One region of the Clostridium oceanicum genome, then DNA from elsewhere that is predicted to be linked to it. Evidence: riboswitches for the same ligand, from Rfam matches in the RefSeq annotation. Region 1 holds a riboswitch; each other region holds the start of a gene.

What was found. A riboswitch is a leader RNA that binds a small molecule or an ion and turns the genes downstream of it on or off. The one in region 1 is predicted to bind cyclic di-GMP.
Region 2: linked by a shared signal. The riboswitch ahead of ABDZ71_RS10960 (flagellinolysin) and the one ahead of ABDZ71_RS08680 (collagen-binding domain-containing protein) in region 1 are both predicted to bind cyclic di-GMP.
Region 3: linked by a shared signal. The riboswitch ahead of ABDZ71_RS05905 (flagellin N-terminal helical domain-containing protein) and the one ahead of ABDZ71_RS08680 (collagen-binding domain-containing protein) in region 1 are both predicted to bind cyclic di-GMP.

Annotation. Positions count from the first base shown of each region.
Region 1 is NZ_BAAACG010000008.1:557,457-560,731, reverse strand. It holds gene ABDZ71_RS08680 (collagen-binding domain-containing protein) at 1-1,570, opposite strand, end outside; cyclic di-GMP riboswitch class II at 1,632-1,714, opposite strand; cyclic di-GMP riboswitch class II at 1,770-1,853, opposite strand; gene ABDZ71_RS08675 (sirohydrochlorin cobaltochelatase) at 2,127-2,918, shown strand; gene ABDZ71_RS08670 (GHMP family kinase ATP-binding protein) at 2,931-3,275, shown strand, end outside.
Region 2 is NZ_BAAACG010000010.1:98,631-101,905, forward strand. It holds gene ABDZ71_RS10960 (flagellinolysin) at 1-1,463, opposite strand, end outside; cyclic di-GMP riboswitch class II at 1,712-1,796, opposite strand; gene ABDZ71_RS10965 (histidinol-phosphatase) at 2,215-2,970, opposite strand.
Region 3 is NZ_BAAACG010000006.1:521,570-524,844, reverse strand. It holds gene ABDZ71_RS05910 (hypothetical protein) at 1-768, opposite strand, end outside; cyclic di-GMP riboswitch class II at 1,033-1,116, shown strand; cyclic di-GMP riboswitch class II at 1,245-1,327, shown strand; gene ABDZ71_RS05905 (flagellin N-terminal helical domain-containing protein) at 1,442-3,088, shown strand; gene ABDZ71_RS05900 (MarR family transcriptional regulator) at 3,165-3,275, opposite strand, start outside.

The DNA of each region.
Region 1 (3,275 bases):
AAGTTAAAGGAGGAACTTCTTGAGGTTTAGGTAAAGGTTGTAATATTTGAGGTTCAGGAGTAACAAAAGTATCCGTCCAAGTTAATGGAGGAATTTCTTGAGGGTTAGGTAAAGGTTGTAGCATTTGAGGCTCAGGAGTAACAAAAGTATCCGTCCAAGTTAATGGAGGAATTTCTTGAGGTTTAGGTAAAGGTTGTAGCATTTGAGGCTCAGGAGTAACAAAAGTATCCGTCCAAGTTAAAGGAGGAACTTCTTGAGGTTTAGGTAAAGGTTGTAGCATTTGAGGCTCAGGAGTAACAAAAGTATCCGTCCAAGTTAAAGGAGGAACTTCTTGAGGTTTAGGTAAAGGTTGTAGTACTTGAGGCTCAGGGGTAACAAAAGTATCAGTCCATTGTTTTGTTGCAGGAGTAAGTGTATACCATGGAATAGTATGTATTGCAGGTGTAAGTTCAGTCCAAGGTATAGATTCTTTTGCAGGGGTAAGTGGAATCCATGGTGTTGATTCTTCAGGTTGAGGCTCGATAACTTGTGGTTTAGGAGTAATTATTTCAGGCTGAGGTTCAACTACTTCTGGTTTAGAAAGTTGTAAGTTTTTAAATAAATTCCAATCAAATCTAAAACTATGCAGTTCAAATCCTTGACGTTGGTGTAAATTTTCAACTATTGCTTGACCATCTATAGCGTTACCTCTACCGGTCAAAGTAGCATTAGGAGCTAGAACGTTTCCTACTAATTCAGTAGATGAAAGATTAATTGTATCAGCATTAGGGAAAACCCATAATATTTTTTTAAATACTTGAGCAAGAGTATTCTTATTGTTTTTAATGAAGGTAGTGGTTAATCTATCTCCATTATATGTAAGTGTTCCAAAATTAAAGTTTACAGAGGATTGATTGGATTTTATTATTAAAAAATCTGAATTTTCCAAATTACCTAAGTCAATTGTATTGCCATTTTTAAGTTCATCAATATTATTTATATTTGCGATTTTAACCCTATCATTAGTAGGGGATTGAACTATTTTTTCATCAGTTGAGTTATTAGGAAAATTATCATATAATTTATTTACTTTTTGGATTGCAGAATTAATATCCCTTTTATACTCATCAAATGCATTTGTAATTGTTTGTTTAGGGAGTACTCTTATTGCTCTATGCATCCAATTAGGAAATATGTTTTTAAATTGTTCATTTGTTATTGTAACACTTTGAGCCATTAAATTTGAATTTCGGTTACTTGATTTAGAGAGAGTTCCACCAACTACTAATGCGCAATAATCATTTACAGGATATGGTATACCCATAACTGCTGATCTAGAGTCCATATACACAGAATAAGATTCTCCACTATTACTTGTTGGAGCATTTAAATTTCCTAATACTGCAACTGGACCTTCAGAGTCTGCATTTTCAGCTGACATGTTTCCAAAAACTATTCCATTGTAATGATTTATATCACCTAGTGTTGGGTGTGCAAATACTTTATTGTTAATTCCAAATGAAATCAAAATGTTTATTATTAATGAAATCAATAATATATTTGCTATGTTTTTTTTACTTTTGTTTTTCATGGTGTCATCTCCTTTTTTTAGAAATTAATATATTTATATAAAATAAACCCTATGCTTAAAATAAACATAAGGTAGGTTGCATCACTAACTCCATACATACAAGATGCCCAAATAAGTATGTATATCAAAGTTTCCCTGAAAGGATATATTATTTTTTACAAGTTAATATATTTATATAAAATAAACCCTATGCTTAAAATAAACATAGGGTAGGTTGCATCACTAACTCCATACATACAAGATGCCCAAAATAAGTACGTATATCAAAGTCTCCCGAGGTGTATATACACATTTTATAGATATTATAATAGCATGGTATTATTTTCTTTGCAAGGATTTTTTTATATCTGATAATAATATATTTATATACTAATAATGATATATTTATAAAATTATACTAGGAGGGTTAATTAGAATATTTTAAATAGGGTATAAATGAAAATGAAAGGATCCTATATAACTAGTATAAAAAAATATTTTTATATTTTTATATATGGTAAAATTATAATATAGGCTCATATTATAATATAAATATTTTAAACTTTAGGAGGAAAATATGAAAAATAAAAAAGCTATACTTGTAGTAAGTTTTGGAACAAGTTATAAAGACGCACTTAAAAACTCTATAGAAAGTACAGAGAATATTATAAAAGATAAATTTAATGATTATGATATAAAAAGAGCATTTACTTCAAATATGATAATAAGAAAAATTTTAAAAAGAGATAATATAAAAATAGATACTCCCAAAGAAGCCTTAGAAAAATTAAAAAAAGAACAATATGAAGAAATTATAGTACAGCCTTTACATATTATGTTTGGAGAAGAATATGAAAAAATAAAAACTGCAGTAAAAGAATATAAAGATAGTTTTAAATCTATAAAACTTGGAAGACCTTTATTATTTAAAACTAAAGACTATAAAATAGCTGTGGATGCATTGAAAAATCAAATGCCAAATAAAGTAGAAAATGATGAAGCAGTTATACTTATGGGACACGGAACAGAACATGAAGCTAATGCAGCCTATTTTCAATATGATTATTACTTAAAGGAATATCTAAATAGTAATATATACATAGCTAATGTAGAAGGAGTTCCTTCTTTAGATTCTGTAATACCAAAACTTAAGGGAAAAGATATAAAAAAAGTTTTATTAATGCCATTTATGCTTGTAGCAGGTGATCATGCAAAATGTGATATGGCAGGAGATGATGAAGACTCATTTAAAAATATATTAAAAAGTGAAGGCTTTGAAGTAGAGATATATCTTAAAGGATTAGGAGAAAATAAAGAATTTCAAAATATATATGTAAATCACATAAAAGATTCTATGGAAAATAATTAATGGTGACCGTTTATGGAATATAACAGTAAATATCCAGGGAGCTTTGGAGAAGTACTTCAAGGTAATTTTAAAGGAAAAGATATTTTAGTATCTTTTCCTATAAATTTATATACTAATGTTAAAATTTTTAAGAATGATTTAAAGAATCAAAATGTGAGAGTTAATAATTTAAATATAAATAATACTATAGAAACTAATAATATAAGAATTTTTAGAAAAAATTTTAAAAATAATAAGTTTAAAATTTTAAATAAAACTGAAGGCAAAATATATAGTAACATAAAGTATAGAAATAATTTTAAAGCTAGTATGTTTATGAAAAAAATCCTTGAAAATTGGGGATATAGTGATTTTTAT
Region 2 (3,275 bases), on a different contig from region 1:
GTATTTGGATTCTTTGAATTTGCACCTATTTCATTATTTAATATATTAAGATTATATAGCCCCAAAGAATCAACACTTATTCTATCAAACTCTAATTTCATTGTTTGCTCTCCATTTGCTCCTATTTGTAAAAACATATTAGAATTATTTTTAGGCCCACTTCCCCAATTTATAGTAACCTTTTTAAGGGGCTGGTCATTTTCAAGTGATTGGTCATTTTTTAATAAACTAGTTTTATGGATTACTGACTTATTATCTAAAGCAGTACCTACTCCATCTAAGCCTAGAATAGAGCCTACATCTGATTCATCCTTATTCCAATCTAGAGTTATATTATTTTCCACAAAATCCTTAGCATTTAATTTAAAATCATCTATAAAATTGTCAAAAGAACTAATACTTGAATCTGTATTTAAAGTTATAGAGTTTTTTAATGCATCCAATCCGTTTTCTGTAGATGTTTTTATAGAATTCATAAAATCTTTGATATCACTAGAAGCATCTAACTTACTATTTAAATATTTCATTATTACATATGAAGCTGCATAATCTTTATCATCTCCAAGCCAATTAGCTCCATTTAGTAAATCTACTCCCCTTGAAATTAATTCATTTAGTTTATTATTATCAAATTCTCCCTTCAAATTAGAAATAACTTGTTTTAAGCGTTCATCAGCACCTATAACTAAATCAGCACTTCCTTCTTTAAACCAATCAGGTATAGAACTAATTTTGTCCATACCAAACTCAGAAATCATAGCTATATGACTAAATTCATGAGTAATTATTCTATCATAAGAAACTTTAAGATTACTATCATCCTGAAAATCCTTTAAATCTATATTCAAATTCAACTCTTCATTGTTACCAGAAACGGAAGATACCTCTCCCCCTAAATCTCCGTTGAAAATATTAATGTTTAGTTTAATGGGATCTTCTATATTAAGGCCTAATGCCTTATCTACTGTATTTTGAGCACCTTTAAGCCAACCAGATTTTAAACCATTTAAAATAAACTGCCTAACTTTATTATTACTTTCAGATTCAACATCAAAAACATTTCTAGAATTAAAATTAGTATTTTTAGATATACTATCTATTTCTAAAACCAATTCATCTATTTCCTTTTGAATACTTAATTTATCATCTAAAGTATTAGTATCATTTTTTGCACATACAGTTAGCTCTCTCATTCTTTGTAACATTTCAGTCATTCCTTTTAAAGCTCCTTCAGCCGTTTGTATAAGAGAAATTCCATCCTGTGCATTTTTTGAAGATCTATATAAACCTCTTATTTGAGATTTCATTTTTTCAGAAATAGCAAGTCCTGCTGGATCATCTTTAGCTTCATTTATTTTAAGTCCAGAAGATATTTTACTAATTGAACTGCTAAGGTTACTTAATGCTCTATTTGTATTTTTAAGTAAATTTTTTTGGTTATAAGTATTAATAAATATATAAATCCCCCCACTCTATAAAACAAAGGTATATACTGCTATGGAAACTATTCACTTCACTAAAATTATGATAAATTCCTATTATGGTAAAAACTTATGTTAAAAACTATTAACTTTACTAAAAATAAAAACGAAACCATATATCATAACTAAACTATTCGCTTACTAAAATAGAGAAAATACTTCCCCCTATTAAAACTATTCTCTCTACTAATAATAAAAACAAAACCCACCCCATACTCATAAAATCTTATGAATATAAGGTGGGTTGCATCACTAACTCCATACATATAAAGATGCCCAATTTATAATATGTATTTCACAGTTCCCTTTACAATATGTAATTTTTTATATTTAAAATTCAAACCGAATTTATAGTTTAACTTAGTTTCCAGTTTACAATCAATTAAAATCTTAGATACCATTGTCTTTAAATTAAAACATATTACAATATTTTACATGTCATTTATTATTATACTATAAATCTAAAGATATAGTTACAAATATATCCTATTTTTGAAAATAGTATGTGTTATTACCTAGGAACAATTATTAATTACTCAGATTATATCACATGAAGATTAGGAATTCAATAAATATTTCCAATTTTATTGGTTAAATAAACCATAGGATTAATAAATAAAGCAAATATCCCACTTAGAGGGTTTTAGAATTATCAAAAACAATATATAATTTATAATAAAATTAAAATATAAAAATAAATTAGATTGATAAAACCTTTTTACATAATTTTATATTAAAAACTTATAGAATCTTTTAAGTTTAGCCCTAGATCTTTAGCTTGTTTAATAGCTTCTATAACAAAATCATCATATATATATTCTGGATCGTGAGCATCTGAATTTACAATTACAGGTATATCCTTGTAGTTTTTAGCTACATACTGCCAAAATTCTTTATTAGGATAGTTTTTATTAACTCTTAATCCATTTGCATTATATTCTATAATAACATCATTTTTTATACAGGCTTCTAAAATTTCCTTAGCAATATTTTCGCAATGTTTATCCCATTTACTATAGCTATTCATAAATAAATCTGGATGAGCAAATATTTTAAATAAGCCTGTATTAAGAGCTTTTAAGGCCTCTTTTTTATATAAGCTTAATTCCTCTTTGGTTTCTGCAAAAAACATATCTACTATTTTATCATCATTTATAATTACAGCATGGTGTCCTAAAATAAGGTAATCCGTTAATTTAGATAACTCATCATAATAATCATGTAACTGATGAAAATATTCACATTCTAATGATTTTAAAACTTTTATAGAAGGATACTTATTATTAACTTCATCTATTTCTTTTAAATATGTTTTTAACTCTGAGTAGTCCATTCTATCACCAAGAACTCTACTATCTTTAAATGGAGCATGACAGCTTATTCCTATCTCTTCTAATCCCTTATTTTTTGCTGCTTTTACATATTCTTCTATCTCACCTTTAGCATGTTTACAACGATAATGATGTGTATGATAATTAGTTTTTTTCATCATACCTTCCTCTCTTTTTCTTTTTTTAATAATTTTTATATTTCAAGTTGTGATTTATATATAAGTTATCTACTATAATATACTTTTAGCTTCTAATATTCAAATATATAAAATACCTCTTTTAGCTAATCCTATAAATAAATCATTATTTTAATAGAAAATACTAATTTATTAAATACCCCAGGGAATCTTTCTAGGAAACCTTTACAATATTACAGTATAGTTTGACAAAATACGATATGAGAGTATAATACTTTTTATCAATATTTTTAAAGCTATTATTTTTTTATAAAAAACTATTATAA
Region 3 (3,275 bases), on a different contig from region 1:
TACAAATACAGCTGCAATTAAAGATATAGCTTTCAATGATGTTTTAGATAAGAATGAACACAAAACACATATTAATGAAAATGTTATTAATAAAAATAATATAAATCCTACTTTAATTAAAATAAAGTTTTTAATAGAAATACTTCCATCCAATAGTGTTTGAGGCTGTAATATTCTAAAAGCTTGTAAATTTCCATTTTGTGGTGTACCATATTTAAAAGTTAACTGTACAAATTGAGATATTAAATAAATTATATATATAATACTTGGAATCAATACCCCTAATAATAATTTTGAATTTAATACTTTAAATTTATTTTTGCTAGAGAGAATTAAGTTATCTACTCCACTTACTACTTCATCTGTATAAATTGTACAAAACATCATTATTATAAAAGCTAAAAAATATACCATCATTAAAGGGTTATTTATTCTACTATTGAAAACTTGCCAAAACAATATATCTTTATATCCATTTGATTTTTTATCTTTTAATTGTTCTTTTGCGGACTTAGCCATACTTTCTACATTAGAATCGGCAATTTTTTTTAGTGAATCAATCTTTTTTTGAAATTTTTGATTAGCAATAACTCCTGTACTTCTAGTATCTATTACTTTTTTATATTGCTTATCAATATGAAAATTTTCAGTTTCTAATGTAGGTTTAAAAAACATACAACCAACGGTCATAAATATAAAAAATACCATTAATATTTTATTAGATTTGATTTTAATTTTTTTTGTAAATTCTGTTTTTAAAATACCCATATATCTCCTCCTGCTTGATAATTTTACTTTAACTATTTGAAGCAAAAATATTTTAACAAATATCTTTATTATAGTTAATATTGTAATGTTTATCATAATTTGCAGCCATAGAAGCAACTTACAAAAGCAATGTTTTAACTTACAATATCGTAAGTTTTTATACAATTTGTAATAAAAACTTACGAATTACTTATAATCCACTCCAAACATTTCCATTTTTATTAGTTTTATGCTATAATTTTCATATATTATTTAAGAATATATAATTAACAGGGAAACGTAGATATGCATACTCAATTTGGGCATCTTGTATGCATGGAGTTAGTGATGCAACCTACCCTATGTTCATAATTTTGTGAACATAGGTTTTTTTATTATTAAAAAAACTATAATTTTTTAGTTAATTAACATATCTTTAAAAATCAAATTTAGTAAATAAGAAAATTTATACAGATAAGCTATTTAAAAGAATTTTATACCTTAAGGGAAACGTAGATATACATACTTAAATTGGGCATCTTGTATGTATGGAGTTAGTGATGCAACCTACCCTATGTTCATAATTTAATGAACATAGGTTTTTTTATCTGATTTTTTTAAATAAATTTATAACTAAAAAACAACTTTTATTAAGTATACAAATTATAGGAATTAAATAAGGAGGCACCCTTTAATGAGAATTAACCTTAATACTAATGCAATAACTACACATACAAATATGATGAAAAGTATTCTTCAATCAAATAAATCCACCCAAAAATTATCTTCTGGACTTAGAATTAATAGCGCTAGTGACGACTGTGCAGGGCTTTCAATATCAGAAAAAATGCGTGGACAAATAAGAGGTTTAAAACAAGCTAAAAACAATGTACAAAATGGTATTTCCTTACTACAAACTGCAGAAGGTGCTTTAAAAGAGACTGAATCACTCATTCAAAGAATGAGACAACTTGCAGTACAAGCATCTAATGATATAAATTCAAAGGAAGATAGAGAGCATATACAAAATGAACTAAATCAATTAACATCAGAAGTTAACAAGATAAGTAATCACACTGAATTTAATAATCAAAAATTATTTAAAGGAAGTACTGTTAAAAATAAAATTACTATAATAAAAAGAGAAAACAAACCAGATTTCACCACAGCTAAGACAACAATTCAAGGGTTGAATTTGGAATATACTACTCCTGGATCATTAGGAAATTGCGTAAAATTAGAGTTCATAAAACCTAAATATTATAACCAATATTTAGATATACGTAATTCATTTGTTAAAGCTAAAATTTCTAATAAAAACACAATTGAAAGTCTACCATACTATAACATTAAAATAATACTTTCTACTAATAAGTCAGGAAATATTACATCTACAATAGAAGACGTAAAAAATGAACTTAATAAAAATTATGATGCAACAAATTTATTTAAAAAAATAACCTGTTCAGCTTCATCCCTTTCTAATATAGCCAAGCCACAAAAAGCTACTCCTTTAGAAGGTGGAAGTGATTTAAATACTGAAGAAATGCTATTTAAAATAAATAAAAACTTTCAAAATGGTGATGTATTAATACTAGATGGGAAAAGATATATAGCGATACGAAACACTAAAAATAATAAACTACTAAAAGAAAATGAATTCAACATAGGAAAAAATAAAGATATTACAGCTTTAAATTTATTTAATACAATAAAAAGAAATGATAATTACACTTCAATAGATTTTGATTTATCAAAAGTAGAAAAAAACAACTTAAAATTAGTCCGAATGATAGGTATATATCAAGATAGTCCATTTGATATTAAATTTGAATCTAATAAATTAAACCTAAAGTTACAAACAGGAGCGAATAAAAATCAATCATTTAATATAGAGCTATGTGATATGGGGGCAAATTCTCTTGGAATTTCTAATTTATCTATAAAAGATACTAACTCTATTAAATTCACACAAACACATACAAAGAACTTAAATAAGAGAATAATTAATAACACTAATAGGAAAATTAAAGAATATGCTTTAGATGTTTCAAGTCATGAAAAATGCACAGCAGCTATAGAAGACCTTGATAAAGCAATAGAAAAAGTTTCTTCTTTTAGAGCTAAACTTGGAGCTTATCAAAATAGATTAGAACACACAATAAATAATTTATCTACTTCCTCTGAAAATCTAATATCATCAGAAAGTAGAATCAGGGATACTGATATGGCAAAAGAAATGATGAATTTATCTAAAAACAATATATTGGTACAAGCAACTCAGGCAATGCTTTATCAATCAAACCAAAAACCACAAGGAATTCTTCAATTATTAAGATAATTATATCTATAGCAACATAGAATCTTTTGTAAACTTCAAATTCATTAAATAAAAATAAGCACTAAAATTTTAGTGCTTATTTTTCACTATACTTTTTTATATCATACCACTCTGATTTTATATTTTCTTCCATCCTATAAATAAGTTCAAGAACCTTTTTCTTTTTTTTATTAAATCCCTTAAAGCA